DNA from 4 places in the Sinomonas terrae genome. Region 3 is predicted to be linked to each of the others. Evidence: riboswitches for the same ligand, from Rfam matches in the RefSeq annotation. Region 3 holds a riboswitch; each other region holds the start of a gene.
The links. A riboswitch is a leader RNA that binds a small molecule or an ion and turns the genes downstream of it on or off. The one in region 3 is predicted to bind S-adenosylmethionine.
Positions count from the first base shown of each region.

Region 1 (7,822 bases), 4.0 Mb from region 3:
CGTGGCTGGATCGCGTCGTCGAAGCCGGCCGGAATCTGACGCCCACCCACCCGGACCCTGCGGAGGCGCACCCCGCGGAGGTGACGGCGCAAGCTTCCACGCCAGCCGCCGTCGTCCGCTCACCGCCGTCGACCCCACCCCCTTGGCACCCCGGCCCTCGTTCCCGACCGGGATTGAAGCCCTTCCTCGGCGCGCCCGCCCCCGACACGCCGACCCCGGCTCGATCGCGCCGTCGAAGCCGGTCGGAATCTGCGCCCGCCAGCCCGAACGCGGAGGCGCACCCTGCGAAGGTGACGGCGCAAGCTCCTACGCCAGCCCGTCGTCCGCTCACCGCCGTCGACCCCACCCCCTTGGCACCCCGGCCCTCGTTCTCGACCGGGATTGAAGCCCTTCCTCGGCGCGCCCGCCCCGACACGCCGACCCCGGCTCGATCGCGCCGTCGAAGCCGGTCGGAATCTGCGCCCGCCAGCCCGAACGCGGAGGCGCACCCTGCGAAGGTGACGGCGCAAGCTCCTACGCCAGCCCATCGTCGTCCGCTCACCGCCGTCGACCCCACCCCTTGGCACCCAGGCCGTCCGTTCCCGACCAGGATTGAAGCCCTTCCTCGGCGAGCCCGCCCCCGACACGCCGACCGTGGCTCGATTGCGCCGTCGAAGCCGGTCGGAATCTGACCCCGCCCACCCGAACCCTGCGGAGGCGCACCCTGCGAAGGTGACGGCGCAAGCTTGCAGGCGCACCCTGCGAAGGTGACGGCGCAAGCTTGCAGGCGCACCCTGCGGAGGTGACGGCGCAAGCTTGCAGGGGCACCCTGCGGAGGTGACGGCGCGAGCTGTAGGCCGGCCGGACGACGAGCGTCGGATTACGTCGACGAGCGGGGGATTACGTACGGGGCCCTGGCGACCAAGCGGACCCCGACGTCGGTGCTCCCCGCTGCCCGTTGGCGCCCCCCGGCCTCGGAGCCGCCCGGTCGGCCCCAGGCCCGCCCATCGAGGCCCCCGACGCCCAGCGGGGCTCCGCCCAGCGAGGCCCCTCCAACCGAAGAAGCTTCGGCGAATGCAAGTCGGCATCCTCTATGACGAAATAATTTGCACCGTTACGGCGCCCGCGAGCAGAATCACAGTGACCCATCCCGAGCGGCTGAGAGATCTGGATCTGTGACGCCGCAGCAACCCTGGCCAACCGTCGTCACCAAATCGACGAGCCAAAGGTGCTACCGCCAGAAGCGATGGTGAGTGTCCCCCGCTCGCGTCGCGCCCGAGTTAAGGAGCGCAGCCGTGTCCGACCACGTCATTGATTTCGAGACCCCCCTCAAGTTCGCGTACTGGGTGCCCAACGTCTCGGGAGGCCTTGTGGTCTCCACGATCGAACAGCGCACCAACTGGGAGTTCGACTACAACCGCACCCTCGCACGCATCGCCGAGAACGCGGGCTTCGAGTACGCCCTCACCCAGACCCGTTACGCCGCGAGCTACGGCGCGGACAAGCAGCACGAGGCCACGTCGTTCTCGCTTGCGCTCCTCGGCGCGACCGAGCGGCTCAAGGTCATCGCGGCCGTGCACCCCGGCATGTGGCACCCCGGCGTGCTCGCGAAGTTCATCATCACCGCAGACCACCTCTCGGGCGGCCGCGCGGCCGTGAACATCGTCTCGGGCTGGCTCAAGGACGAGTTCGTGAACTTCGGCCTCGAATGGCTCGAGCACGACGAGCGCTACGTCCGCACCGAGGAGTTCATCAACGTGCTCCGCGGCCTGTGGACCGAGCAGGGCTACTCGCAGTCGGGCAAGTACTACAACATCAACAACTTCACGCTGAACCCTGCGCCGGTGAGCGTTGAAGGTCGCCCGCACCCGGAGATCTTCTTCGGCGGCAACTCGACGGCGGCTCAGGCAGCAGCAGGCCGCACCGCCGACTGGTACTTCTCCAACGGCCGCGACATCGAGGGCTTCAAGGCCAACATCGCCGGCGTCCTCGCCGCCGCGGAGGAAGGCCGCAGGGCCCCCGCCGCCCCGCGGTTCGGCCTCAACGGCTTCGTGATCGCCCGCGACACGGAGAAGGAAGCCCACGAGACCCTCCGCGAGATCGTCGCGAAGGCGCACCGCCCCGCGGTCGAGGGCTTCGCCGCCGCCGTCAAGGAGGCCGGCCAGTCCACGAAGGACGGCAAGGGCATGTGGGAGGACTCGACGTTCGAGGACCTCGTCCAGTACAACGACGGCTTCCGCACGAAGCTCATCGGCACGCCCGAGCAGATCGCCGAGAGGATCGTCGAGTACAAGAAGATCGGTGTGAACCTGCTCCTCACGTGCTACCTGCACTTCCAGGAGGAGGTCGAGGCGTTCGGCCGGGACGTGCTCCCGATCGTGCGCGAGCTCGAGGCGGACCTCGCCCGCAAGAACGGCACGGAGCTCAACACCGAGCTCCTCCCCGTGACGAACTTCGACGCCGTGCGGGAGCTCACCGGTTCGAACCTCGCCGGAGCAGGCGCCTGATGGCCGAGCGTCAATTCGGCTTCCGCACCCGGGCCCTGCACGCCGGCGGAACGCCGGACGCGGAGCACGGGGCGCGGGCGGTCCCGATCTACCAGTCGACGTCGTTCGTCTTCAAGGACACCGACGACGCCGCGAACCTCTTCGCGCTGCAGAAGTACGGCAACATCTACTCGCGCATCGGCAACCCCACCGTCGCTGCCTTCGAGGAGCGCGTCGCGTCCCTCGAGGGCGGCATCGGCGCGGTCGCGACGTCGTCGGGCATGGCCGCCGAGTTCATCACGTTCGCCGCGCTCGCCCAGGCGGGCGACCACATCGTGGCGTCGTCGAAGCTCTACGGCGGCACGATCACGCAGCTCGACGTGACCCTCCGGCGCTTCGGCGTCGACACAACGTTCGTGGACAGCACGGAGGCCGCGGACTTCAAGGCCGCGCTACGCGAGAACACGAAGGCGATCTACACGGAGATCGTCGCGAACCCGTCAGGCGACATCGCGGACCTTCCCGGGCTCGCCGCCGTCGCCCACGAGCACGGCATCCCCCTCGTGGTCGACTCGACGCTCACTCCCCCGTACCTCCTCCGGCCGATCGAACACGGCGCGGACATCGTGATCCACTCCGCGACCAAGTTCCTCGGCGGCCACGGCACCACTCTGGGCGGCGTCGTCGTCGAGAGCGGGACGTTCAACTGGGGCAACGGGAAGTTCCCCTCGATGACCGAGCCCGTGCCGAGCTACGGCAACGTCTCATGGTGGGGCAACTTCGGCGAGTACGGCTTCCTCACGAAGCTCCGCTCCGAGCAGCTCCGCGACATCGGGCCCTCGCTCCCCGCACAGTCGGCGTTCCAGCTCCTGCAGGGCGTCGAGACGCTCCCTCAGCGCATGGACGCGCACCTCGCGAACGCGCAGCGCGTCGCGGAATGGCTCGCCGCGGATCCTCGCGTCACGTACGTGAACTTCGCGGGCCTGCCGTCGCACCCGCAGCACGAGCGCGCGAAAGAGCTTCTGCCGCTCGGCGTCGGCTCCGTGTTCAGCTTCGGGGTCAAGGGCGGGCGCGCGGCCGGTGCCAAGTTCATCGAGGCGCTCCAGATCGCGAGCCACCTCGCGAACATCGGCGACGCGCGGACGCTCGTCCTTCACCCCGGTTCGACGACGCACCAGCAGCTCTCCTCAGAGCAGCTCGCCGCGGCGGGCGTGCCGGAGGACCTGATCCGGCTCTCGGTGGGGCTCGAGGACGTCGAGGACATCATCTGGGACCTCGACCAGGCCCTGGAGGCTTCGCAGATCGCCGGCTTGGAAGAAGAGTTCGCCGCCCCGACGTACGACGGCGAGGCCTGCTCCCTGCCCAGCGTCCAAGGCCGCGCCGTCGCCTCTTCGAAGGGAGCAGCGAAATGAGCACCGCCGTCAGCCAACGCACCTGGGTGGGGCCCACAGCGCCGGAGCGCCTGAGGATCCTGCGGGAGACGAAGGTCATAGCGATCGTCGGGGCCTCGGACAAGCCGAGCCGGGCGAGCTACTTCGTCGCGACGTACCTGCTCTCCTCGACCAAGTACCGCGTGTACTTCGTGAACCCGGTAGTGAAGACGATCCTCGGCCAGCCCGTCTACCCCTCGCTCGCCGAGCTCCCGGAGACCCCGGACCTCGTCGAGGTGTTCCGCAAGCACGACGACCTCCCCGGCGTCCTCGAGGAGGCCAAGTCTGTGGGCGCGAAGACGATCTGGCTCCAGCTCGGCTCGTGGCACGAAGGGGTCGCGGCGGACGCCGAGGCCGCGGGGATGAACGTGGTCATGGACCGCTGCGTCAAGATCGAGCACGCGCGCTTCCACGGCGGGCTGCACCTCGCGGGCTTCAACACAGGCGTCATCTCGAGCAAACGTCAGGTCCTCGCCTAGCCTTTCGCCGCGCACGACGGCGGCGCCGCACCCGGGAAGGGCGCGGCACCGCCGCTGGGAAGGTGCTGCCGGAAGCCGCGGGCGGCTACAGCGCGGGCACGGCCTTGCGCGCCAGCTCGAGGGCCTGCTGCGGGAACCAGGCTCCCGCCGCGGGATCGGTGATACCACCCCACTCCGGGTCGGTCGTGCTTCCCGGGACACTGCGGTTGCACTGGCCGTCCGACTGTCCCGGCGTCTTCACCCAGAGGTACGCATCCAGCAGCGGGAACGCGGATGGTTCCGGAGACGCGGCGGGGCGAGCGCCGAGGCCCGCGCCCGGCGGATTGCACCAGGTCTGGGGGTCCCCCGCGTACTTTCCTGCAGGCGGGGTCCAAGGGCCTTGCCCGTTCCGGCTCGTGTCAACCACGAAGTGGGCCGTGGGCACAGTGCCAGCGAGCTCTTGGGCGTAGCGGCTGTTGATGCCCGAAGTGTTCGCGTCGGCGTCGGCTGCCGTGTCGCTCCACTGCTTCGCCGCGCTCAGGGCCGTGCCCTGCCATTGGTTCGCTGGCCCGCCGCTCCAATACTGGTCACCGCAGCTGCCGAAGTCGCCGGAAGCAACCTTCGTCGTGTAGGCGATGCAGTCGGAGATCCACGTGCCGTACTGAGAGAGGTTCGGGGTCCACTGGTAGTTCGAGGTGTTCAGGGAGAAGCCCTGGATAGCGCCGACGCCGGCGTCCTCGAGGCGCCTGGTGATGTCACCCACGCTGTGCCATGCGCTGTGTCCGGCATCGAGGTAGACGAGCGCGGACGGATCGGCGGCTGCCACCGCCTGTGCCGCGTACTTGATGTCGGCGATGCGGCCGGCGGTGGCCGTTCCCGGTGCTGGGTTCGGGTAGCTTCCGGGGTTCGCGTACGCCGAGGGACAGTCCGCGGGCAGGTTGGCGAGGCCGTCAGGCTCGACGACGACGATCACCTTCTGGTCCTTCGTCAATCCGGCCGCGAAGCCGTCGGCCCAGGCATGATACGCCGCATCGCTGCCGGCGCCTCCGGCCGAGTACTGCGAGCAGTCACGGCCCGGGACATTGTAGGCCACGAGCGTGGGCACGGTCTTCTTGCCCGCCGCCTGCTGGGCCACCTGGCGGACCTGCTGCTGCACCTGGGTCGGGGTCCCGCCTGTGAACCATACGGCCTGAGGCGTGTTCACCTCGTCGCTGATCAGCGCTGCATCCGCCTTGTCGCCGCTGCTCGTGAGCTGGGCGATCTGTGACTGCGCGCCGTCGGGGATGGGCGGGGTATAGAACTGGGTCCCTGCGGGCAGCGCCCCGCTCACGCTGGCCAGCGCGGGCGGCGCGACGAGCAAGGGAACGGCCAAGGCCGCGGCCGCGCCGACCACTGCGGCTCCATGGCGGACCAACCTGTTGATCATCATGCTCCTGTCTCGGCGATTGTCAGTCTTGACCGGCGCCCCGGCCAGTCCTATGCGGTGCGCCCGTGGCTAGGGCGAGGTCTTGCTGGAGGGCGTAGTACTCGGGCTTGGGCTGGAGGTTCTCGTCGTAGATGTCCGCAGCGCCCTCTCCTTGGAAGACCCCGGGAACCCACGAGTACGCGTCACTGAAGCCCCAGACGGTGTAGGAGATGCAGGCCCTCACCGCTATGCACGCCTGCAGAGTCTGGGAGTATCCGGCCACTTGCGCCGACTGCTCCGTTGCGGTGACGGGGAGCGTGGTGCGAACGTCGACCTCGGTCTCCGCCACGTCGAGGCCGAGGTCCGCGAAGCGCTGGAGGTTGTTCTTCAGATCGGGGAGCGGGTACTGCGTGTCCAGGTGGGTCTGGAAGCCGACCCCGTCGATCGGGACGCCCTGCGCCTGAAGGTTCTTGACGAACGCGTAGACGGCGTTGCTCTTTGCGCCCGTGAATTCGATGTTGTAGTCGTTGTAGAAGAGTTTGGCCTGCGGGTCCGCTTCGTGGGCCCACCGGAAGGCGTCAGCAATGTAGCCGGGGCCAAGCTTCTGGAGCCAGATTGTATTGCGCAGCGTTCCGTCGTCGTTGAATGCTTCGTTGACCACGTCCCATTGCCAAATCTTTCCCTTGAAATGGGTCACTTCATCGGTGATGTGCTTGTGGAGGATGCTTCTCAGCTGATCCGGGCTCATGCTCGGAGCCGCGGCCGTGAGCCAGTCGGGAAGCTGGTTGTACCAGACGAGCGTGTGCCCGCGAACCAGCTGGTGGTTGGCCTCGGCGGAGGCCACGAGCCGGTCGGCTGCGCTCCAGTCGTAAGTGCCCTGCGTGGGTTCGACGAGTTGCCATTTCATGACGTTCTCCGGCGTCACCGTGGAGAACTGACTGTCGGTGATGCTCGTGTAGGCCGGGTTGCTTCCGAGCTGGTCGGTGTTGACCGCAGTACCGATGCGCAGGCCGATGTTGGCGCCGAGGGCCCGCAGCGAGTCTCCCGGCTGCGAGGCACCGGCGACGTCGGAGGGGCCGGAGGCTGCCATGGCGGCGGCGGGAGTGGCGAGCGCGGCGGACAGGCCCAGTGCGCCGATGAGAAGCGAGCGTCGAATAGCCAATGAATACTCCTTTGTGTTCGGGTCTTGCTGGGTACCTCAGTGAAGAATGGCGGCGGCGCGATTGAAAGGAATTTGACTGAGGCCTGAGTTTTCCAAGCATGACGAATCTCGTCAAACGTTTTCGAAAACGGTTTCTTTCCCGTACGCTCGGGGCATATGAAGGCGCGTCCCACCATCCATGACGTGGCCAAAGCGGCTGGCGTCTCGGTCTCAACGGTGTCCAAGGCGGTCAACGGCCGGTACGGCGTGGCTGTCGAGACAACGGAGCGCGTCCTCGAGGTTGCGCGCACGCTCGGTTATGAGTCCAGCCTGGTCGCGAGCAGCATGCGCTCCGGTAAGACCGGCGTCATCGGGGTTCTGGTAGCAGGGTTCGAACCCTTCAGCGCCGAGATCCTGAAGGGCGTCGGCGCCGCGCTCGGCGGCTCCCGCTATGATCTCCTCGCCTACAGCGGCTCGCACCACCTCTCGGCTGAGGGCTGGGAGCGCCGTTCGCTCAGCCGTCTGAGCGGCACCCTGATCGACGGCGCGATCATGGTGACGCCCACAGTCGTGAACGTCCATGCCGACGTTCCCGTCGTAGCCGTAGACCCGCACACAGGCCACGCCGAACTGCCGACCGTCGAAACCGACAACTTCGGCGGCGCCCGGAATGCCACGAGCTACCTGATTCGCCTCGGCCACCGGCGCATCGGGTTTGTCGCGGGCCGCTCCGACCTTCGTTCGGCCGCCGCAAGGGAGGCCGGCTACCGGCAGGCGCTCAGCGAGGCCGGACTTCCCTTCGACCCGGCGCGCGTCGTCGTCGGCAATTACGAACGGGAGTGTGCCCGAGAAGCCGCCCAGCGCCTTCTCGCCAGAGGCGACCGGCCGACGGCGGTCTTCGCCGCCAACGATCTCTCCGCCCT
Region 1 covers NZ_JAKZBV010000001.1:4,010,752-4,018,573, forward strand. Annotated here, with positions in the region: SAM riboswitch class I at 1,122-1,232, shown strand; gene sfnG (dimethylsulfone monooxygenase SfnG) at 1,275-2,486, shown strand; gene L0M17_RS18550 (O-acetylhomoserine aminocarboxypropyltransferase/cysteine synthase family protein) at 2,486-3,877, shown strand; gene L0M17_RS18555 (CoA-binding protein) at 3,874-4,374, shown strand; gene L0M17_RS18560 (glycoside hydrolase family 6 protein) at 4,460-5,782, opposite strand; gene L0M17_RS18565 (endo-1,4-beta-xylanase) at 5,802-6,920, opposite strand; gene L0M17_RS18570 (LacI family DNA-binding transcriptional regulator) at 7,077-7,822, shown strand, end outside.
Region 1: it holds a riboswitch for S-adenosylmethionine, as region 3 does, so the genes downstream of both, sfnG (dimethylsulfone monooxygenase SfnG) here and L0M17_RS00190 (MFS transporter) in region 3, are expected to answer to the same signal.

Region 2 (7,822 bases), 4.0 Mb from region 3:
ATACCAGGGCTCCGGTAGAATCAGGTTGCAACTCCCCTCAATCACAGGAGCCCTTTGATGCCCCGGATCGTTGTCGATGTCATGCCGAAACCCGAGATTCTCGACCCGCAGGGGAAGGCAATCGTCGGGGCGCTCCCGCGGCTCGGGTTCACCGCGTTCAGCGGCGTGCGGCAGGGCAAGCGCTTCGAGCTTACCGTCGAGGGCCCGGTCACGGACCAGATCCTCGAGCAGGCGCGCGAAGCCGCTGCGACCATGCTGTCCAACCCGGTGATCGAGGACGTGGTGAACGTCGAGGTCCTGGACGAGACCGCGGCCGCAGCCGCTGAGGACGTTGCCGCCCCGACCGAGGCGGAGTGAGCATGAGCGAGACTCCTCTGATCGGTGATCTGGGCGAAACCCCCAGCGCGCCCCTCTCCGGTGCCCGCATCGGCGTCGTCACCTTCCCAGGAACCCTCGACGATCGCGATGCGGCTCGCGCGGTGAAGCTCGCCGGCGGAACGCCGGTTGCGCTGTGGCACGCGGACTCTGAATTGGGCGACGTCGACGCCGTCGTCCTCCCCGGCGGGTTCAGCTACGGCGACTACCTGCGCGCGGGGGCCATCGCCCGGTTCGCGCCGCTCATGGCCAAGATCGTCGATGCTGCAAACTCCGACGCGAAGCTCCCCGTCCTCGGAATCTGCAACGGCTTCCAGATCCTCACTGAGGCGCACCTGCTGCCCGGATCGATGGTCAAGAACGATCACCTCAAGTTCATCTGCCGTGACCAGACGCTGCGCGTTGAGAACAACCGGACGGCGTGGACCAACCAGTTCGAGGAGGGCCAGGAGATCACCGTGGTCCTCAAGAACCAGGACGGCCAGTACGTCGCGGACGAGAAGACGCTCGACGAGCTCGAGGGCGAGGGCCGCGTCGCGTTCCGCTACGTCGGCTGGAACCCGAACGGCTCGCGCCGCGGGATCGCGGGCATCACGAACGCGGCGGGGAACGTCGTCGGGCTCATGCCGCACCCCGAGCACGCCGTCGAGCCCGGCTTCGCCCCCCTCGGCGCCGACGGACACTACAGCACCGACGGACTCGGCTTCTTCGCGTCCGTCCTGAGCCAGCTGGTGGAAGCAAAATGAGCACGCAGACCACGCCCAAGTTCAACATCGACACGGTCGAGCACGCGGCCCAGACGCCGAACGTCGAGCTGCCGTGGGCCGAGCTCGGCCTCAAGCAGAACGAGTTCGAGGAGATCGTCAAGCTCCTCGGCCGCCGCCCCACCGCCGCCGAGCTCGCGATGTACTCGGTCATGTGGAGCGAGCACTGCTCCTACAAGTCCTCGAAGGTGCACCTCCGCCAGTTCGGCGAGAAGCTCACCGACGAGATGAAGAAGGACATGATGGTCGGCATCGGCGAGAACGCCGGTGTGACCAACCTCGGTGACGGCTGGGCCGTGACGTTCAAGGTCGAGTCCCACAACCACCCGTCGTTCGTCGAGCCATACCAGGGTGCGGCCACGGGCATCGGCGGCATTGTCCGCGACATCATCTCGATGGGCGCGCGCCCCGTGGCGGTCATGGACCCGCTGCGTTTCGGTGCGATCGATCACCCGGACACGCCGCGCCTCGTGCACGGCATCGTCTCGGGCATCGGCGGCTACGGCAACTCGCTCGGCCTGCCGAACATTGGCGGCGAGGTCGTTTTCGACTCGGTGTACCAGGCGAACCCGCTCGTGAACGCGCTCGCCGTCGGCGTCCTCCGTCACGAGGACCTGCGCCTCGCGAACGCCTCGGGCGTGGGTAACCGCGTCGTGCTGTTCGGCGCCCGCACGGGTGGCGACGGTATTGGCGGCGCCTCGGTCCTGGCGTCCGAATCCTTCGACGACACGAAGCCGTCGAAGCGCCCCGCCGTCCAGGTCGGCGACCCGTTCGCCGAGAAGGTGCTCATCGAGTGCTGCCTCGAGCTCTTCAAGCACTCGCTCGTCGAGGGCATCCAGGACCTCGGCGCGGCCGGCATTTCATGTGCGACGTCGGAGCTCGCCTCGAACGGCGACGGCGGCATGCGCGTGGAGCTGACGAACGTCCTCCTTCGCGACCCCACCCTGACCCCGGGCGAGATCCTCATGTCGGAGTCGCAGGAACGCATGATGGCGGTCGTGACGCCGGAGAACGTGGCCGAGTTCGAAAAGGTCATGGAGAAGTGGAACGTCGAGTTCTCGTGGCTCGGCGAGGTCACCGACTCGGGCCGTCTCGTCATCACGTGGGACGGCGAGACGATTGTCGACGTCGATCCCCGCACCGTTGCGCACGAGGGTCCGGTCTACAACCGGCCGTTCAATCGGCCAGAATGGCTCGACGGCGTCCAGAAGGACGGGTTCCGGGCGTCGGAGGCCGCGAAGTCGCTTCCCGCCTCCGGTGATGACCTCAAGGCCGCGATCCTCGAGCTCATGGCGTCGCCGAACATGTGCGACAAGTCCTGGGTCACGAAGCAGTACGACAGCTACGTGGGCGGCAACACGACGCTCGCCTCCCCCGACGACGCCGGCGTGATCCGCGTCGACGAGGAGTCCGGGCTCGGCGTCGCCATCTCGACCGACGCCAACGGCCGCTACGCCTACCTCGATCCGTACACCGGCGCGCAGCTCGCGCTTGCGGAGTCGTACCGGAACGTCGCGACCTCCGGCGCCGTCCCCATGGCCGTCACCGACTGCCTCAACTTCGGCTCGCCCGAGGACCCCGAGGTCATGTGGCAGTTCGCCGAGGCTGTGCGCGGCCTCGCCGACGCCTGCCAAACCCTCGGCATTCCTGTCACCGGCGGCAACGTCTCGCTCTACAACCAGACGGGCACGACGGCGATCCACCCCACCCCGGTGGTCGGCGTCCTGGGCAAGTTCGACGACGTCGCCCGCCGCACGCCGTCGGGCTGGCAGCAGAACGCGGACGGTCAGGCGATCTACCTCCTCGGGACGACGCGCGACGAGCTCGACGGCTCCGAGTTCGCGAACCTGCGCGGGCACCTCGGCGGACTCCCGCCGAAGCTCGATCTTGAAGCGGAGAAGACGCTCGGGGCGATCCTCATCAACGCCTCGCGCGACGGCATGGTCGACTCCGCGCACGATCTCTCCGAGGGAGGCCTCGCCGCAGCCCTGTCCGAGATGGTGCTGCGCTTCGGCGTCGGCGCCCGCGTGGCGCTCGATGACCTCTGCGAGCGCGACGGGATCGATGCCTTCACCGCGCTGTTCTCGGAGTCGCAGGCGCGCGCCGTCGTCGCCGTCCCCCGCTCGGAGGAGGTGCGCTTCAACGACATGGCCGCCGCCCGCCAGTTCCCGGTGGTGCGCCTCGGCGTCGTCGACGTCCTCGCGACCTCCCTTGAGGTGCAGGGCCTCTTCGACCTGCCGATCGCTGAGCTCCGCGAGGCCCACGAGGGAACGCTGCCGAAGTACTTCGGCTAGACCCATGCGAGGCTGAAATGCCCCGCCTTCTGGACTTCTCCCCCCGCTGTAGCGGCGGGCGCGGTCCGAAAGGCGGGGCTTTCTCGTAGGAGCGACGGCGGCGATGGTGCTCGGGATCCTCGGCCTTGCCCTCGGGAGCCCAAACCGGCGGGCGATCGCCGGATTCGTCCTTGGCTGCGTCCAGTTCGTGCTGCTCTTCTTCGGCTACGGGGTCCTGTGGTGAGGCCTTAGTCCTCGCTGTGGAGTTCCCTCCGGCGGGCGCTCAGGAGGTCGACCTCCGGGCGCCCTGCCACGAAGCGTTCGACGGCGTCGAGCACCTCGACAGCGTGCGCGCGATCCGCCGACACCAGGGCGGCGCCGATCGAGGCCCGTCTGTGGAGATCCTGACTGCCCACCTCGGCGGCCGAGACCTCGAACCGCCGCCTGAGCTCGCCGACGATGGGGCGGACGACGGCGCGTTTCTCCTTGAGCGAGTGCACGTCGCCGAGGAGGATGTCGAACTCGATCCACGCGATCCACATGCGGCCATTCTTCCCTTGCGGGGCGGAGTTGGCGTACCCGAAACAGCTAGGGCGGTGAGTTGGCGTACCCGAAACAACCAGGGCGGTGAGTTGGCGTACCCGAAACAGCTAGGGGTTAGAGGACGCCGAGGCGGGCCAGACGGCGTCGGGCCGCGGCCTCGCTCGGTCCGGTGGTGCCGAGCGCGAGGCCGACGACGCCGAGCGTCACCTGCGCGGCCTGCCGAGGCGGGAGCAGGCTCCGGCGCAGCGACGAGCGGTCCATGCCGAGCAGCTCGAGGGAGCGGTCCGGCATAGAGTCGACGGCGGCGGCGAAAAGCCTGCGGTACCCGGCCACGAGCAGCGGGTCAAGCGGCAGGTTCCGGAGAAAGCCGACCACCTCGTCAAGGTGCGCGCTGTGGGTGAGGCGCACGCCGTCGTCGTACGCTGCTAACTGTTCACGCAGGGCGGCCGCGGACCGCGGCGGCTCCGCGACTCCCATGAGTTCGCCGGCCACGGCCCACTCGCGGACGTACTGATCCGCCAAACCGGCAGGCAGGGGTCCATGGACGTATTCGTACGCTCCGAGGAACGCGTCCGTGAACGCAAGATGCACCCAGGCGAGGAGCTCGGGATCGTTCGCTGAGTAGTCCCGCTCCGTCCCACGGCCGTCGACGTACCGGCCCACGACCGGCTCGTGCCGGCGCCGCACGTGCTCACAGGCGCGGCGCGCCGCGGCCGTGTCGCCATAGGTGACCGTGAAGACCCACCGGATGGTGTGCGCGATCCGCGCGAGCGGCTCGTCCTGATAGTACGAATGGTCGACGACGCCGGCGAGCACCCCGGGATGCAGGGCCTGGGTGAGGAGCGCGCGGATCCCGCCGATTATGGGGGTCATGCCGCCGTGCACTCGCCAAGTGACGGAGTCGGGCGCGAAGTAGCCCGCGTCCTCGCCGTCCTCAAGCGCGAGCTCCCACGCCGGGATGCCCTCCGACTGGCCGGAGAAAGTGAAGCTCAGACGGCGGCGAAGCGGCGAAAGAACATCAATGCTCACCTATCAAGCGTCGCGCACGCAGCTCACGCGGGCAACGCCGTTCCGCGCCGGGACGAGGGCGCCCTCGTCCCGGCTGCGGGCGGTGGGGCTATTTGCCCCAGTAGACGTGATTGGTCAGGGGACGGAAGCTCTCCGGATCCGAGACGCTCACTGCCTCGCCGATCAGGATCACGTGGTCCCCCGCGTCCACCCGCTGCCAGAGCCGACACTCGATGCGCGGGACCTCAGCGGCCACGATGGGCGAGCCCAGCACGCCCGGCTCCCAGGCCAGTCCCGCAAACTTCTCCGTCCCCTTCGCCACGAATCGCTGCACGAGCTCGCGGTCCGACTCGGACAGGATGTGCACGGCGAAGTTGTCGGTCGTGTTCCACACATCGAATGACGACGAACGCTTGTCCACGGCCCATGAGACGAGGGCGGGCTCGAGGCTGACCGACGTGAACGAGTTGCTCACGAGGCCTGCCAAGGTGCCTTCGCTCTGGGTCGTGATGACCGAGATGCCCGTGGCCCAATGCCCCATGGCGCGGCGAAGTTCCGCCCCGGTGACGGCCTGGCCCACGGATGTGATGGTCATGGCGTTCCTCCAGCAATCGGCCGGACACCCGCTTCCGGGCGCCGTACTTGCCGCGGACGTTCGCCGCGACCGGATCCTCATCTGGGGCACCCCACTACGGGAGAGGGTTGCCGCCCGGCCAGCCAGAGCTTTCCGCCGGGACTCTTGATCCTGTTATTCAGCCTACGGAACGCTTCTTTGGGCAGTAAAGCGCGTCCGTAACACGGACACACAACTTAGTGGTCGTCCAGCCGTGACTTTGCGTGACGTTCTGTTGCGTGCGAGGCTTTGGCGGCTGGACTGCGGCGGGCGTTTAGTGGAGGCATCCCACCCTTCAAGGAGTTCCCTCATGACCGCTGCCACCCCTGATCGCATCGCCTTCTGGGAGGACGCCGCGCGTCGACTCGAGTGGGCCGAGCCGTGGCACACCGCGCATTCATGGACTCCCGCCGACCTCCGGGCGAGCACTCCCCCCGAGATCCGGTGGTTCGACGGCGGCAAGCTCAACGCCGCCGTGAACTGCGTGGACCGGCACGTCGCGGCGGGCCGCGGCGAGAAGGTCGCGCTGTGCTTCGAGGGCGAGCGGGGCGACCGGCTCACCGTGACGTATGCGGACCTCGAGCGGCGCGTGGCTCAGGCCGCCAACGCGCTCGAAGCGCTGGGCGTGCGGAAGGGGGATCGCGTCGTGGTCTATCTCCCGGTGCTCGTCGAGACGGTGGTGATCACGCTCGCCTGTGCGCGCATCGGCGCGGTGCATTCGCTCGTGTTCGGCGGCTTTTCCGCGGAGGCGCTGCGGTTCCGGGTCGAGGACACGGGGGCGAAGCTGCTCGTCACCACCGACGGCCAATTCCGACGCGGCCAAGCGGTGCCCGTCAAGGACAATGCGGACGCGGCCGTCCGCGGGGGTGCCGCGGCAAGGGACAACGCGATCGAGCACGTCCTCGTGATCCGCCGCACGGGCTCGGACATCGCATGGACGCCGGGGCGGGACGTGTGGTGGCACGAGCTCGTGGACGCCCAGCCGTCGGAGCACGAGGCCGAGGCGTTCGATGCCGAAACCCCGCTCTTCATCATGTACACCTCCGGGACGACGGGGAAGCCGAAGGGCCTCGTCCACACGACCGGCGGCTACCTTACGCAGGCGTCGTGGAGCCACGAGTTCCTGTTCTCCAATCCCGACCCGGCCCTCCGCGCCGCCGACGTCCACTGGTGCACCGCCGACCTCGCCTGGGTCACGGCCCACACCTACGAGATCTACGGCCCGCTCTCGAACGGTTTCACGCAGGTCATCTTCGAGGGCACGCCCAACACTCCGCATCCGGGGCGGCATTTCGAGATCATCCAGCGGTACGGCGTTACGAGCTACTACACGGCGCCGACCTTGGTGCGCTCGCTCATGGGCTGGTTCCCGGACGGCGTGCCCGCCGAGTACGACTTCTCCTCCATTCGGGTGCTCGGCACCGTGGGCGAGGCCGTGAACCCGGAGGCGTGGCGGTGGCTTCGCTCGAACCTGGGGCGCGACTCCGGCGGGGACGTTGCCGGCGGCGTCCCCATGGTCGACACGTGGTGGCAGTCCGAGACTGGCGCAACCGTGCTATCACCTCGGCCCACCGACGCGACGTTCAAGCCCGGGTGTGCTACAAGGGCGCTGCCGGGGCTCGCTACGGACATCGTGGACGACGACGGCGCCCGCGTCCCGCCCGGAGTCCAGGGCAACATCGTGGTCACCGAGAGCGGACCCGCGATGGCGCGGACGGTCTGGGGGAACCCGCGCCGCTGCCTCGACTCGTACTGGCGCAAGTACGCGGCGCAGGGCTGGTTCCTCGCAGGCGACGGGGCGAAGTTCGACGACGACGGCGACACCTGGATCCTCGGGCGCACCGATGACGTGCTCAACGTCTCGGGCCACCGCATGTCGACCATCGAGATCGAATCGGCGCTCGTCTCGCATCCAGCCGTCGTCGAAGCGGGCGTGTGCCCTGTCGCGGACGCTACGACCGGGCACGCCATCGCGGCCTTCGTCGTGCTCACGGCCGACGCCGCCACGAGCGAGAACGGCTCCGTCGCGGATGCATTGCGCGCCCACGTCGCGAAGGAGATCGGGCCGATCGCGAAGCCGCGCGACGTCGTCGTCGTTCCCGACGTCCCCAAGACGCGCTCCGGGAAGATCATGCGCCGGCTGCTCACGCAGCTCTTCGAGGGCAGCGCGCTCGGCGACACGACGAGCCTGCAGAACGAGCCGTGCATCGCCGAGATCGAGAAGGTCCTCGCGGCGCGCTGACCAC
Region 2 covers NZ_JAKZBV010000001.1:4,000,017-4,007,838, forward strand. Annotated here, with positions in the region: gene purS (phosphoribosylformylglycinamidine synthase subunit PurS) at 58-357, shown strand; gene purQ (phosphoribosylformylglycinamidine synthase subunit PurQ) at 360-1,121, shown strand; gene purL (phosphoribosylformylglycinamidine synthase subunit PurL) at 1,118-3,433, shown strand; gene L0M17_RS18515 (DUF503 domain-containing protein) at 3,661-3,954, opposite strand; gene L0M17_RS18520 (oxygenase MpaB family protein) at 4,070-4,984, opposite strand; gene L0M17_RS18525 (flavin reductase family protein) at 5,073-5,558, opposite strand; SAM riboswitch class IV at 5,597-5,708, opposite strand; gene acs (acetate--CoA ligase) at 5,854-7,818, shown strand.
Region 2: it holds a riboswitch for S-adenosylmethionine, as region 3 does, so the genes downstream of both, L0M17_RS18525 (flavin reductase family protein) here and L0M17_RS00190 (MFS transporter) in region 3, are expected to answer to the same signal.

Region 3 (7,822 bases):
AAGCTCCCGGCCAAGCTCGGCGGCGGGAAGGGGTGACCTGACCGTGGCGACAGTGCTCGTAACGGGCGGCTCCGGCTTCGTGGCCGCCCACGCCATAGTGCAGCTCCTCACCGCGGGCCACACCGTGCGGACGACGCTGCGCTCGCCGGACCGCCGGCCCATCGTCGAAAGGATGCTCGCAAACGCGGGAGCGCCCCACCAGGAGCGGGTCGCATATCTCACGGCGGACCTCAGGGCTGGCGGCGGCTGGGGCGAGGCCGCACGGGGGGCTGACTATGTGCTCCACGTCGCCTCTCCCTTCCCGAGCAGGCAGCCGAGGGACGAGAACGAGCTGATCGGACCTGCGCGCGACGGCGCGGGACGGGTTCTGCGGGCCGCGCGCGACGCCGGTGTGCAGCGCGTCGTGCTCACGTCGTCGTTCGCCGCGGTGGGCTACGGGCACCTCGACAGGCAGCACGTCTTTGACGAGAACGACTGGACGGACCCGAGCGCTCGCGGGATCAGCCCGTACGTCAAGTCGAAGACGATCGCCGAGCGGGCCGCGTGGGACTTCGTCGAACGCGAGGGCGGGATCGAACTCGCCGTCGTGAACCCGGTCGGGATCCTTGGGCCCGTCCTCGGCCCCCACCTATCGAGCTCCATCCGGATCATCTCGACTCTCCTGAGCGGCCAGCTCCCCGCCGCTCCGCCCATGTGGCTGAACATCGTCGACGTACGCGACGTCGCCGACCTCCACCTTCGGGCGATGACGGATCCCGAAGCTGCCGGCCAGCGCTTCCTCGCCGTCGCGGGTGAGCCGATCTCCTTCCACGAGATCGCGCTCACGTTGCGGGAGGCCCTCGGTCCGGCGGCCTCGAAGGTGACCACCCGCACGGCGCCGGCCTGGGTGTTCAAGGCGCTCGCCGTCGTCGTGCCTCCCGTTCGGGAGATTTCAGCGCAGCTCAACGTGGTTCGGGCTGCGAGCAATGAGAAGGCGCGCCGTGTGCTCGGCTGGGAACCGCGCTCGAACGAGGAGGCGGCCGTCGCGTGCGCGGAGAGCCTCCTGCGGCAGGGAATCGTCCGCACGCGATGAGCGAATCCGTGGACCGCCCGAACCTGCTCTTCATCCTCTCCGACGACCATGCTCCGCATGCCATCTCCGCCTACGGGAGCAGGGTCAACACGACGCCGGCCATCGATCGGATCGGCAGGGAGGGCGCGCTCCTCGGCTCGGTCTACTGCACGAATGCGATCTGCAGTCCCTCGCGCGCCACGATCCTCACGGGGACGTACAGCCACATCAATGGGGTGCCTGGGATCTTCGCGGAATTCGATTACCGAGTGCCCACGTTCGTCGACGTCCTCCACGATTCCGGGTATGCGACGGCGCTCTATGGCAAGTGGCATCTCGGGGAGTCCTCCGGCGCTCGGCCACGGGGTTTCGACGACTGGCTCGTCTTCCCCGGCCAGGGGGAGTACCTCGACCCCGTCATGATCGGGCCCGACGGCGAACGGCGGTTCACCGGGTACGCGACCGATCTCGTGACGGACCTCGCGCTCGACTGGCTCATCAACCGTGATCCGGGGCGCCCCTTCGCGCTCATGGTGCACCACAAGGCGCCCCACCGGCCCTGGATCCCGGACGAGCGGCACCGTGACCTGTTCCCGGTCGGCTCGATACCCGAGCCGGAGACGTTCGACGACGACCACGCGACCTTGGCGGAATGCGTTCGGTCTGTGCGGATGAGCATCGCCGACGATCTCACCGAGGAGGACGTCAAGGAGCCGACGCCGCCGGAGTTAGAGGGACCGGAGCACAGCGGGGAGCGGGCGCGGTGGAAGTACCAGCGGTACATGCGGGACTACCTCCAGTGCGTCCAGGCGCTCGACGACGGCGTCGGCCGCCTGCTCGAATACCTCGACGCACAGGGGCTCGCCGAGGACACGATCGTGGTGTACTGCTCGGATCAGGGCTTTTTCCTGGGCGACCACGGCTGGTTCGACAAGCGACTCATGTTCGAGCAGTCCCTCCAGATGCCTCTGCTCATGCGGTGGCCTGCCGAGATTCCGGCGGGGAGCAGGTGCGACGCGATCATCACGAACGCCGACTTCGCCGCGACGTTCCTCGACTTCTGCGGCCTCGATCCCGGCTCTGCCCTGCCCACTGCGCAGGGGCGCTCGTTCCGCCCGCTCCTGCGAGGCGAGCACGTGCCGGACTGGCCGGAGTCCATGTACTACCGCTACTGGGAGCATCGCGACCCGAGCCATCACGTCCCCGCGCACTACGGCGTCCGAACGCGCACGCACAAGCTGATCCACTACTACTGTGACGGCTTGGGCGTGCCGGGCGCCTCGCTCGAGCGGGAGCCGAGCGAGTGGGAGCTCTTCGACCTCGAGGCCGACCCTCACGAGCTCGTCAACGTGATCGCGGACCCGAGCAACGCGTCGGTGCTCGCGGAGCTCCGGGATGAGCTCGACCGACTGCAGGAGTTCTACGGGGATAGGCCATATGAGGGGCCGGAGACACCCAACCCAAAGTGGGGCGGCGCGTAAAAGCTCACCCCACCCCCGCCCCCGCTCTATCCGTTTCGGGTACGCCAACTCCCGCCCCTGGTCGTTTCGGGTACGCCAACTCGCGCCCGTGGTCGTTTCGGGTACGCCAACTCGCGCCCGTGGTCGTTTCGGGTACGCCAACTCCCGCCCCTGGTCGTTTCGGTACGCCAACTCCCGCCCGTGGTCGTTTCGGGTACGCCAACTCCCCATCTCGAAGGGCGAGGACGACGACGAAGCTCGCCACCCGTCGTCGTCGGTCCCCTCGATTTCAGGTAGGCGCAACCGAAAGGGGCGTGAGAAGGATTAGCTGTTCCCGAAAGGCCAAATGAGGGGAGTTGGCGCTCCCGAAAGGACCAAACGAGGGGGATATCTGTACCCGAAACGGCAAAAGAGGGGTGGTTTCTGTACCCGAAACGGGAGGGGGTGGGGGCGAGTGTGAAGCGCCGTTACATGGCAGTTGCCGCGGTTAACCGGTTTCTAGAAAACTGGCATCCAGAATCAAGAGTTCCGGTGACAAGCCCTGGCTGATCGGACGGCAACCCTCCTGCTGTAGTGGGGTGCTCCAGGTGAGGATTCGACGATGCCGGGTTCCGGCGTCGTAAGTATGGCGCCTGCGAGCCGCGGTGCCGCGACCGAGAAAGACCACCATGGCTACTCTGCTCCAGAGCGGGACCGTCCAGCTCGGCGAGACCCTGCGCGCCAAGCGGCGCGTCCTCTCCTCCGCATTCGTCGGGACCACGATCGAGTGGTACGACTTCTACCTCTACGGCACGGCGTCCGCACTCGTCTTCGGAAAGCAGTTCTTCCCGGGCGTGTCACCCGTCGTCGGCATCCTTGCCTCGTTCGCGACCTACGCCGTCGGCTTCATCGCCCGGCCGCTCGGCGGCGTCATCTCCGGCCACCTCGGCGACCGCATCGGGCGGAAGGCGCTGCTCGTGTGGTCGCTCCTCATCATGGGCGCGTCGTCGTTCTTCATCGGCCTCCTGCCGAACTACTCGGCCATCGGCCTGCTCGCCGTGGTCGGTCTCGTCACGCTCCGCCTCATCCAAGGCCTCTCCGCGGGAGCTGAGTGGGGTGGCTCCGCCCTCCTCTCGGTCGAGCACGCGCCGCCGGCCCGGCGCGGCCTCTTCGGATCGTTCACCCAAGTGGGTTCGGCGGCAGGGATGCTGCTCGCGACGGCGACCTTCGCCGTCATCCAAGGCGTGCTGACGTCCGAGCAGTTCCAGGCGTTCGGCTGGCGCATCCCGTTCCTGCTCTCCGGCGTGCTGGTGGCGATCGGGCTGTGGATCCGTCTCGGCGTCAAGGACGCGGAGGAGTTCACCGAGCTCCGCGAGAAGGAGCGCGTCGCGGAACACCCGGTCCGGCGGGCTCTGCGCGAGCATCCGCGTGGCATTTTCGTGACGATCGGCCTGCGCCTCGTCCAGCCCGCGCTCTACAGCCTCCTCACCGTCTACATGCTGGGCTACCTCAAGACCCGGCGCGGCGACACCGGCGAGGCCCTGACGGCCGTGCTCATCGTCTCCGCGGTCGGCCTCATCTCTGGACCGTTCTGGGGGTGGCTCTCCGACCGCATCGGCCGGCGCGGCATGGCTGTGGCGAGCGCGATCAGTATCGCCGTCTTCATCTGGCCGTTCTTCTGGTTCCTCGACCACGGCTCCCTCGCACTCCTCCCCATCGTGCTGCTGCTGCCCATGAACGTGCTGCATGACGCAATCTACGGACCGCAGGCGGCGTGGTTCGCCGAGCAGTTCCCGGTCGATCTCCGCTACAGCGGCGTCTCCTTCGGCTATCAGGCCGGCACGGTCCTCTCGGGCGGGATCACGCCGTTCGTCGCGGCGGCGCTGCTCGAGGCCGGAGGCGGCCAGCCGTGGCTCATCTGCGGCTTCTTCGTCCTGCTCGCGGCGCTCTCGACCGTTGCCGCGCTCGCTGCCAAGGACCCGGTTCGGACCGCTCGAAAGGAACTCCAGTGACCAAGCCCCTGCTCCTCAACGCCTTCGAGATGCTCGTGCCGGTGCACCAGTCGCCCGGGCTCTGGCGCCATCCCGACTCGCAGGCCAGCCGGTTCGCCGAACTCGGCTACTGGACGGACCTCGCTCGCACCCTCGAGGCCGGTGGGTTCCATGGCATCTTCTTCGCCGACGTGCTCGGCCAGTACGACGTCTATGGCGGCAGCGCCGACGAGGCCGTGCGCGGCGGAGTGCAGTATCCGACCCTGGACCCCCTGCTCATCGTCTCGGCGCTCGCCGCCGCAACGGAGCGGCTCGGCTTCGGTGTGACGGCCTCGGTCACGTACGAGCAGCCGTATCTCCTCGCCCGCAAGTTCGGCACGCTCGATCACCTCACGCAAGGCCGCATCGGCTGGAACATCGTGACCTCCTACCAGGAGTCAGCGGCGCGCAACCTCGGGCTCGGCCGCCAGCTCCCGCATGACGAGCGCTACGACCGCGCCGAGGAATTCATGGACGTCGTCTACAAGCTGTGGGAGGCATCGGCCGACGACGACGCGGTGCGGGCCGACGTCGAATCGAACGTTTTCGTCGACCCGGCTCGCGTACGCGGGATCGGGCACTCCGGCGCGGGCTACAGCGTCCCCGGGCCCGCACTCGTCGGGCCCTCCCCGCAGAGGACGCCGTTGCTGTTCCAAGCGGGCGCTTCGTCCCGGGGCAAGGCGTTCGCGGCGAAGCACGCGGAGGCGGTCTTCTTCTCGAGCTCGACGCCGGCCCAGGCACGGAAGTTCATCGAGGGGCTGTGCGCTGAGCTTTCGGCCGTGGGCCGGGCCGCCGACTCGGTCAAGGTCTTCAACCTTGCAACGGTCATCGTCGCCGAGACGGATGAGGCCGCCGCGGCCAAGCTCGCCGAATACGAGTCCTACGTGGACACCGACGCCGCCCTTGCGCTGTTCGCGGGCTGGACCGGCATCGACCTCTCGGGTCTCGACCAGGACGCTCCGCTCGAATACATCACGAGCGACGGCAACCAGTCCGCGCTCGCCCAGTTCACCACCCTCGATCCTGAACGAGAGTGGACCCTGCGCGAGGTCGCGAAGTTCGTCTCGATCGGCGGGAGGGGACCCGTGATCGTCGGTTCGCCGACAACGATCGCCGACGAGCTCGAGCGCTGGGTCGAGGAGGGCGGTGTGGACGGCTTCAACCTCACCTCCGCTGTGCGGCCGGCCGATCTGCTCGAGTTCGCACGCCTCGTCTCGCCCGAGCTGCGACGGCGTGGCCTGCTCGCCGACGCACCCGCGGGCGCGACCTTCCGGGAGACGATCCTGGGAGCCGGACCACGCCTCGCGTCCGATCACCCGGGCTTGCGCGCGGCGGGGGTTGCCGCGGGGGTCTAGCTCATGAGCTCACCGACTTGCGCTCGTACACCGCGCGGGACCAGAAGTAGCCGAGCGCGACGAACACCGCGCACCAGGCGAGTGACGCCAAGCCGTAGCGCGCGTCGGGCCCTTGCCCGGCGAGCAGGCTGCGGGTGGTTTCGATGAACGGGGTGAACGGCTGCGCGTCGGCGAACCATTGCAGCCACCCCGGCATCGAGGCCGTGGGTACGAAGCCGCTTCCGAGGAAGGGGAGGAGCGTGAAGATCATCGGAGTGTTGCTGGCACTCTCGACGGTCTTGCTGCTCATCCCCATCGCGACCGCCACCCAAGACACCGAATAGCAGACCAAGGCAAGGAAGGCGACGAGCACAAGCCACGCGAGCGGCCCGGCGCCGGGCCGCAGGCCCATGAGCAGCGCGACGCCCATGACGACGGCGAGGCACAGCAGCCCCTGGACGGTGTTGCCGAGGACGTGTCCGTTGAGGACAGCCGCCCGCGAGATCGCCATGGAGCGGAACCGCGCGACGATGCCTTCGGTCATGTCCTGAGCGATCCCGATGGACGCACCGTTGGCGATCCCGGCAACGCCGATGAGGAGGATGCCGGGGACGACGTAGGCGAGGTACTCCTGGCTCGCACCTTGCCCGCCTCCGGGCAGCCCCGCGCCGAGCATGCCGCCGAAGACGTAGACGAACAGCAGCAGAAGCAGCACCGGGATCCCGATGACGAACACCGTGAGGCCCGGGTAGCGCAGCATGTGGAGCAGATTGCGGCGGAACATCGTCGCCGAATCGGCGGCGGTGGAAGCGATGGCGGTCATTGTTCCTCCCCGGTGATGAAAGCGGTCGCGGACGCGGCTACGGAGGTGGGCGCGGCGTCGTCGGACGACGACGGGCTGCCGGTGAGCGCGAAGAAGACGTCGTCGAGGCTCGGCGCGCGCAGGCTCACGCTCGCGGATCCGTCGCCGTCGATCGCGGCGAGCACGTCGCGGAGGCCGCCGACGGTCCCGTCAACCGGGATCTCGGGGCGCGCGGTGCCGTCGCGCTCGGTGACGATCAGGACCTCGGTGCCAACCCGCGCCTTGAGCTCGCTCGGGGTTCCCTCGCCAACGACGCGGCCGTGGTCGAGCACGACGACGCGGTCCGCAACGCGGTCGGCCTCCTCGAGGTACTGGGTTGTGAGGAAGATCGTCACCCCGTCGTCGAGGAGTTCGCGGACGATCTCCCACATGGTCTGCCGGCTGCGCGGGTCGAGGCCAGTGGTCGGCTCGTCGAGGAAGACGATCTGCGGCGTTCCGACGAGCGTCATGGCCAGGTCGAGGCGGCGCTTCATGCCGCCCGAGTAGGTCACGAGCGGCTTGCGCGCTGCGTCAGTGAGATCGAACCGTTCGAGCAGTTCCGCGACGCGGCGGCTTCCGGCGTGGGCGCCGAGGTGGCGTAGGTCTGCCATGAGCCGAAGGTTCTCCTCGCCAGTGAGCAGGCCGTCCACGGCCGCGAACTGGCCGGTGAGGCCGATCGCGGCCCGCACGCCGTGCGGGTCTCGATGAAGGTCGTGGCCGGCGATCGTAGCGGTCCCGGCGTCCGGCCGGACGAGGGTCGAGAGAATGTGGACCGCGGTCGTCTTGCCAGCGCCGTTGGGGCCGAGCAGGGCGAGGACGGTGCCCGGTGCGACGTCGAGGTCGACGCCGTCGAGGACGATCTGCTCGCGGTAGCGCTTGGTCAAGCCGCGGGCGGTGATGGCGGAGGTCATGATGTGGCTTCCCTTCTGGTGCCGACGCCGGCGCGGCGGACGCTGACGTCCGCCCAGTTGGAGCGAAGGCGCAATTCGACCGTGCGGCCGCTCGTCGCGGCCTCGGGATCGGGGGTCAGTTCATTGCGCACGGTGCCGTGCAGGGAAGACGCATCCAGCCACGCGGCTAGGCCAGCGGGCACGCCGACCTCGACCTCGGCATAGCCGTTCTCGATC
Region 3 covers NZ_JAKZBV010000001.1:41,485-49,306, forward strand. Annotated here, with positions in the region: gene L0M17_RS00175 (CYTH and CHAD domain-containing protein) at 1-36, shown strand, start outside; gene L0M17_RS00180 (SDR family oxidoreductase) at 44-1,072, shown strand; gene L0M17_RS00185 (sulfatase family protein) at 1,069-2,532, shown strand; SAM riboswitch class IV at 3,029-3,143, shown strand; gene L0M17_RS00190 (MFS transporter) at 3,180-4,502, shown strand; gene L0M17_RS00195 (LLM class flavin-dependent oxidoreductase) at 4,499-5,875, shown strand; gene L0M17_RS00200 (ABC transporter permease) at 5,877-6,677, opposite strand; gene L0M17_RS00205 (ATP-binding cassette domain-containing protein) at 6,674-7,606, opposite strand; gene L0M17_RS00210 (DUF4097 family beta strand repeat-containing protein) at 7,603-7,822, opposite strand, start outside.

Region 4 (7,822 bases), 1.4 Mb from region 3:
GCGCCGGCCGGTGGACGCAACAGTGACCGTTCCGGGCTCGAAGTCGCTCACGAATCGGTACCTCATCCTCGCGGCCCTCGCGGACGGTCCGAGCAGGCTCCGCGCGCCCCTGCACTCGCGCGACTCGGCCCTCATGGTCGCCGCGCTGCGCACGCTCGGGGCGGGCGTGACGGAGGTGGCGGGCGACGGCGACTTCGGCCCTGACCTTGAGATCACCCCGATCCCGCCCGCCTCCCGAGGCTTCGCGGGGGCCGGTGGCCTCGGCACGGTAGCCGTAGACTGCGGACTCGCGGGCACCGTCATGCGCTTCGTACCGCCCCTCGCCGCGCTGTGCCGCGGGGAGATCGCGTTCGACGGCGACCCGCACGCGCGAGTCCGACCCATGGGACCCGTCATCGGCGCTCTGGAGGCACTCGGCGTCGAGCTCTCCTCGCCTGACGGACGGCGACCCACCTCGCTCCCCTTCACGGTCCACGGCACGGGCTCGGTGCCGGGGGGCCACATCGTGGTCGACGCGAGTGGCTCCAGCCAGTTCGTCTCCGCGCTCCTGCTCGCAGGCGCTCGCTTCGAAGAGGGCCTCCACCTCGAGCATGTCGGCAAACCGGTGCCGAGCCTCGACCACATTGCCATGACGGTGAGCGTCCTCCGGGAGCTCGGCGTCGAGGTCGACGATTCCGTCCCGAATCACTGGATCGTGAAGCCAGGTCCGATCCGGGCGTTCGACGTCCGAATCGAGCAGGACCTTTCGAACGCCGGCCCCTTCCTGGCTGCCGCGCTCGCGACCCGGGGCACTGTCCGAATCCCGAATTGGCCCGAGCACACGACGCAGGTTGGGGATTCCTGGCGCGAGATCCTCCCCAAGCTAGGCGCTCAGGTGCAGCTCGACGACGGCACGCTCACGGTGCGCGGCGGGGAACACATCACGGGCGCGGAACTCGCCGAGACGAGCGAACTCGCGCCGACCGTCGCCGCGTTGTGTGCCCTCGCCGAGACACCGTCCAGGCTCACCGGCATCGCGCACCTCCGCGGGCATGAGACGGATCGGCTTGCTGCTCTCGTTGCCGAAATCGTCCGACTCGGGGGCGACGCCGAAGAGACGGCCGACGGCCTCGTCATCCGCCCAGCCCGGCTCCATGGGGGCGTGGTGCGGAGCTACGCCGACCACCGCATGGCGACTGCGGGCGCCGTGTGGGGTCTCGCTGTCGAAGGCGTCGAGGTCGAGGACATCGGGACGACGTCCAAGACGATGCCAGAGTTCCCGCAGATGTGGGCGCGCATGCTCGGTCAGGGCACCGGGGAGCAGGAGCCTTCGGGTGACGCTCCGGCCCCTGGCGAGACGGTCAAGGCGCCCTAACCCGATGCCTGCCCGGGAGTGGGACGAGAGCGATGTCCGCATCCGTCCCAACAAGCGCGGTAGCCGCCCTCGGACGAAGGACCGGCCGAGCCACGACGATGCAGTGACCGGCCGCATCATCACCGTCGACCGGGGCCGCTACACAGCGGTGGTCGACGAGGACATGCCCGACGAACGGATCGTGATCGCGGCCCGGGCTCGCGAACTGCGCCGCACCGCCGTCGTCCCCGGCGACTTCGTGGGACTCGTCGGCGACGTGAGCGGGCGTCCGGACACTCTCGCGCGTCTCGTGCGCGTCCAGGATCGCCGCACCGTCCTCCGGCGAAGCGCGGACGACGACGATCCAGTCGAGCGTGTCGTCGTCGCCAACGCGGACCAACTCGTCATCGTCGTAGCAGCGGCCAATCCGGAGCCGCGCACCGGATTCATCGACCGAGCCCTCGTCGCCGCGTACGACGCCGGAATCGAACCCCTCCTCCTCGTCACGAAAGCGGACCTCCGGGACCCGGCCCCGCTGCTGGCGACCTACGATCTCCTGCCGCTCTCCGTCGTCGTTAGCCGCACGGCCGAAGAGCCGGAAGAGCCTGAACCTGCCGAGGACGACGCTGCAGGCGACGACGGCGAAGTTCAGGACGCCGGTGAGCCGAAGGTGCGTGGTGTGCGGCTTGACGATGACGCTGTCGCGCGACTGCGGGAAGAGCTCGACGGCAAGGTTACGGTGCTGCTCGGGCACTCGGGCGTCGGCAAGTCGACCATGGTCAACGCGCTCACAGGGGCGAGCCGCGCCACGGGCGGTGTCAACGCTGTGACGGGCAGAGGGCGGCACACGTCGTCGTCGGCATTGGCGCTCCGGCTCGAAGGAGCGCCGCCGGGGAGCTGGATCATCGACACGCCGGGCATCCGCTCCTTCGGGCTGGCGCATGTCGATCCCGATCGGATCCTGCATGCCTTCCCCGACCTCGAACCCGGAACCGAAGACTGCGCACGCGGCTGCCGCCACGATGCCAATGCTGTCGAGTGCGGCTTGGATGGATGGGTTGCGGGAGGAAACGCAGGTGCACAGGGACCGGCACGCCTCGCGTCGTTCCGGCGCCTGCTGGGAGCGAGTCCTCGGGACGAGGCCGCTGACGCCAAGGAGCTCGGCACACTCTGAGCCCGGTGCCTCCCACTTGGCGGGTGCGTGAGGCGATAGCGTGGATCCCATGACCCTTGCCGCCGAAGGCTACACCGACGATCTCCGTCTGGCCCACGTACTCGCCGATTCAGTCGATGCCCAGACGATGGACCGGTTCAAAGCCCTCGACCTGAAAGTCGAGACCAAGCCGGACCTCACGCCCGTCACGGATGCAGACCGAGCGGCGGAGGAAGCGATCCGTGGGCAGCTCGCACGGTCACGCCCGCGCGACGCAGTGATCGGCGAGGAGTTCGGCACAACCGGCCATGGAGCCCGCCGCTGGATCATCGACCCCATCGACGGGACGAAGAACTTCGTGCGAGGGGTGCCCGTCTGGGCCACGCTGATCGCTCTTGCTGACGGCGATGAGATTGTGGTCGGCGTCGTCAGCGCCCCTGCGCTCGGCCGCAGGTGGTGGGCGGCGAAGGGCGCCGGCGCGTACACGGGCCGTTCCCTCGCCGCGGCGACCCGGCTCAAGGTTTCGGACGTGGCCCGCATCGAAGACGCTTCGCTCTCCTACTCAAGCCTGTCCGGCTGGCGCGAACGTGGAAGCCTGGGCAATTTCCTCACCCTCACGGAGGATGTGTGGCGGACGCGCGCCTACGGCGACTTCTGGTCGTACTGCCTCGTTGCTGAAGGGGCGGTGGACATTGCTACCGAACCCGAACTCGCGCTCTACGACATGGCCGCCCTTGTGCCGATCGTCACGGAGGCGGGCGGACACTTCACGTCGCTCGAGGGCGTCGAGGGGCCTTGGGGCAGCAGTGCCCTCGCGACAAATGGGATCCTGCATTCGGACGCGCTGCGCCGCCTCAACCCGGAGCACGATGACCTCCTCAGCTCCTGAGGGCCCGACTCCTCAGTGCTGAGCCATCGCGGGCTCGCCGAGCAGCGGAGTCTTAACTCGCTGTAACACGCGACGACGGGCTGGAGCAGCGCGCCGTCGTCCTCTAGTCTCGTGGTCAGGTCACGAGTGCCAGCGCGAAGCCCCGGCTTGCTGGCCGGCAACCCTCCGACGCGGCGGGGTGCCCCGGGTGACGACCAGGCCAGTCCGGAGCGGACTTGGCAAGCGCGGCCCCCGCGAGGCGGGGCCCCGACCCTGAGGTGCACCATGAGCACACCCACCGTCGCTTCTCCGTCCCCCGCAAACCCGGTCCTTCCCGCAAACGCCATCATTCCCGCAGGATCCCCTGCGCCCGCGGCAGCCCATGGGGATGTGGACCTCCGCAACCCGCTCGCCGAGGTCGTCGGCGCGGAACTCCTCACTCCCCTTGTAGGAGGCGGGAGTACGCGGTATGTGAACCTCGACTACGCGGCATCGGCCCCGGCCCTCGCCGAGGTCGCGGCGCACCTCAACGAGGTGCTCCCGTTCTACGCGAGCGTTCACCGCGGCGCTGGCTACGCGTCCCAGGTCAGCACCTCGGTCTATGAGAACGCACGAAGGATCGTCCGTGAGTTCGTGGGCGGCCGGCCGGACGACGAGGTCATCTTCACCCGCAACACCACTGACTCGCTCAATCTCCTCGCCGGCTGCCTTCCCGCCGCGGGCGATGTCCTCTACCTCGACATCGAGCACCACGCGAACCTCCTACCGTGGCAGGGGCGGCCCCACCGGAGTGTCGTCGCCGCCCGCACGCTCGCGGAGACGCTCGAGCGCGTGAAAGCGTGGCTCAAGGCTAGTGAGATCAGTCTGGTCGCTGTGACGGGAGCCTCCAACATCACCGGCGAGATCCTGCCGATCGCCGAGCTTGCGGCGCTCGCCCATGAACACGGCGCCCGCATCCTGGTCGACGCAGCGCAGCTCGCGCCCCACCGCCGCATCGACATCGCTGCTGCGGACATCGACTATCTCGCATTCTCCGGTCACAAGCTCTACGCGCCCTTCGGCGCGGGCGTCCTCGTGGGCCGCCGCGATTGGCTCGACAACGGACGCCCCTACCTTGCGGGGGGCGGCGCCGTTCGCGAGGTCCGTCTGGATTCAGTGGCCTGGGCGGAGGGCCCTGCAAGGCACGAGGCCGGGTCCCCCAACGTGGTCGGAGCCGCGGCCCTCGCGAAGGCTGCACAGATCATCGAGGGCCTCGATGTGAAGTCCTGGTACCGACACGAGCAGCAGCTCCGTGACGCCCTCGTGGCGGGGCTCAGCGAGATCGAGGGGGTCACGGTGCACCGTCTCTTCGAGGACTCAGACCTCGGCGTCAGCGCGGCGTCGCGCGGGGCAGTCGGCATCGTCAACTTCTCAGTCGAAGGCCACGACGCCGGACTGACGGCCGCCTATCTCTCCGCCGAGCATGGCGTGGGCATCCGCGACGGGCGCTTCTGCGCGCATCCAGCCCTGCGCCGCCTCGGTCTTGCTTCAGGTTCCCTCCGTGCAAGCTTCGGTCTTGGCTCCCGGCTCGAGGATGTCGAAAGGCTTGTCACCGGTGTGCGTGGGCTTGTGGAGCGCGGCTTGGGTCTCGACTACGCGGTCGACGTCGGCCGCTGGGTCCCAGTGCCCGATTCGCGTCCATTCCCCGCATGGGCGCCCAACACCCCCGGGACTGCAGGCGCCGCCCCGTGCTCGGTCGAGGACTGAGAACGTCCCCTACGCCGACGTGCGGCTAGGCGTTTCCCGCGGGTAGATTCCTCTGCGGAGCATTCGGATCTCCGGGAGGAAGAAGGCATGGCTCGGGGCGGACCCAAGTTCGACGATCGACGACGGCGCGAGCTCGCAGAAGCGTTCATGGCCGGCGGGGAACACTACGAGAAGGTCCGGCCAGGCTACCCAGACGACGCCGTTGACTGGCTCGTGCCACCCGGCGCTCGCACCGCCGTCGACCTCGGCGCAGGCACCGGCAAGCTCTCGGGCCTGCTCTCAGCCCGCGGACTCGCGGTGACCGCCGTGGATCCGAGCCCGGACATGCTCGGCGAACTGCGCCGCCTGCATCCGGGAGTCCAGGCCGTCGTCGGCACAGCCGAGGCCACCGGCCTGCCGGATGCCTCGGCTGACCTTGTGGTTGCCGCGCAGGCATGGCACTGGTTCGATGCTCCGGCGGCAACGCGCGAAGTGGCGAGGCTCCTGAGGCCGGGGGGCCGCGTGGCTCTCGTCTGGAATCAGCTCGACACTTCGGTTCCGTGGGTGCACCGGCTCTCGCGCATCATGCACGCCGGAGATGTCCACAAACCGGACTACCATCCCCCGTCAGGACCAGAGCTGACGGGTTGGGAGTCGGAGGCGTTCCGCTGGGAGGAGCCCATCACCACGCTCGGGATCGTAGAGCTCACGAAGTCGCGGAGCTACTACTTGCGGGCCACAGAGAAACATCGATCCCGGGTCGAGGCGAATCTCGACTGGTACCTCCACGATCATTTGGGCCACCGGGACGACGAACTGATCCTGCTCCCGTACATCACACAGGTCTGGAGCGCCGTTCCTGCCTGACCGGGCTATTGTCCTTCAGCCCCTCCTAGGCCTAGATTTAGGGATACCTAAACTCGTGGATGAGGCCTATCAAAGATTTGGCCCGTCGAGACGGCGGCGATCGATGGGGGCGGAAGGATGAGCAGGACGGCGCGGGACACTCCGCGGGCCGCACGGCGCGGCGCGGCGGGCATGGCCGTGGGCCTCCTCGGTCCTGCATTCGTCGCATCCATCGCCTACGTCGATCCGGGCAACGTAGCCGCCAACCTCACGGCCGGCGCGCGATACGGCTACCTCCTCGTCTGGGTGCTCGTGATCGCGAACGCGATGGCCATGCTCGTCCAGTACCAGTCCGCGAAGCTGGGAATCGTCACCGGGCGGACACTCCCCGAGATCCTGAGCCAACGCCTGCGCCCGCGCGTCCGGCGCCTCTTCTGGCTCCAGGCGGAGGTCGTCGCACTCGCAACCGATCTCGCAGAAGTCGTGGGAGGCGCGATCGCCCTCCAACTCCTCTTCCGCGTGCCCCTGCCGATCGGTGCCCTCATCGTCGGAGCCGTCTCCCTCGGCATCCTCGCGATCCAGGACCACCGGACGCAGCAACGCTTCGAACTGGCGATCATGGGCCTCCTTGCCGTCATCACGATCGGATTCCTCGCGGGACTCGCCATGAGCCCTCCCTCACCCGCAGGCGTAGTCTCCGGCCTCGTTCCCCGCTTCGAGGGGCCCGACACGCTGCTGCTTGCCGCCTCGATGCTCGGCGCCACGGTGATGCCGCACGCGATCTACGTGCATTCGGCGCTCTCCCGTGACCGGCATCGGGCCAATCCCCACACGCATGTGCCGGCAAGCGCCGTCGCCCGCCTCCTCCACGGGACACGACTGGACGTTCTGATCGCGCTGGGGGTCGCCGGCGTCGTCAACGTCGGGATGCTCCTCCTCGCAGCCTCGACGCTCGGCGGCCGGGGAGGAACCGACACCATCGAGGGAGCGCACGCGGCCATCACAGGGGCACTCGGACCGCTCGTGGGGACCGTGTTCGCCATCGGGCTCCTGGCCAGCGGCCTCGCCTCGAGCGCCGTTGGCTCCTATGCCGGCGCAACCATCATGGATGGCCTCCTCCAGCGGCGCATCCCGGTCGTGCTGCGACGGGCCATCACGCTCGTCCCGTCCGTGCTGCTCCTTGCGCTCGGCGTCGATCCGACCCTCTCGCTCGTTGTGAGCCAGGTCATTCTGAGCTTCGGCATCCCCTTCGCACTCGTTCCGCTCATCCGGCTCACGTCCGAACGTCGGCTCGTTGGCGCGTTCGCATCCTCGCCGCTGCTCAAGGCGGCATCGTGGGCCAGCGCCGGTCTCGTCATCGCGCTCAATCTCGCACTCCTGTGGCTCACGTTCATGCCAATGGCCCGACGGTAGGCTTGGAAAGGTGAAGAGCCAGCCATCCTCCTCAATCGAGGACTACGTGAAGGTGATCTATTCGTTCACGGAATGGCAAGAAAAGCCGATCACATCCTCCCAGCTCGCAGCCCGTCTCGGCGTGGCCAACTCGTCCGTCTCCGAGATGGTGCGCAAGCTCAAGGACCAAGGGCTCGTAGACCATCGGCCATATGGCGCCGTCCGCCTCACCTCCGAAGGTGAACGGCTAGCGCTCACGATGGTGCGGCGCCACCGGCTCCTCGAAACGTTCCTCGTCCAAGAGCTCGGCTACAGCTGGGACGAGGTGCACGACGAGGCCGAACAGCTCGAGCATGCTGTCTCGGACACCTTCGTCGAACGGCTCGCCGAGAAGCTTGGTCACCCCGAGCGGGACCCGCACGGCGACCCGATCCCCAGTCCCAACGGTCGGGTCGAGCACCCTCTGGCTCTCCCCCTCGGCGAGCTCGACCCAGGGCACGAGGGC
Region 4 covers NZ_JAKZBV010000001.1:1,473,341-1,481,162, reverse strand. Annotated here, with positions in the region: gene aroA (3-phosphoshikimate 1-carboxyvinyltransferase) at 1-1,354, shown strand, start outside; gene rsgA (ribosome small subunit-dependent GTPase A) at 1,359-2,507, shown strand; gene hisN (histidinol-phosphatase) at 2,557-3,375, shown strand; SAM riboswitch class IV at 3,494-3,606, shown strand; gene L0M17_RS06850 (aminotransferase class V-fold PLP-dependent enzyme) at 3,640-5,100, shown strand; gene L0M17_RS06845 (class I SAM-dependent methyltransferase) at 5,188-5,946, shown strand; gene L0M17_RS06840 (Nramp family divalent metal transporter) at 6,064-7,338, shown strand; gene L0M17_RS06835 (metal-dependent transcriptional regulator) at 7,349-7,822, shown strand, end outside.
Region 4: it holds a riboswitch for S-adenosylmethionine, as region 3 does, so the genes downstream of both, L0M17_RS06850 (aminotransferase class V-fold PLP-dependent enzyme) here and L0M17_RS00190 (MFS transporter) in region 3, are expected to answer to the same signal.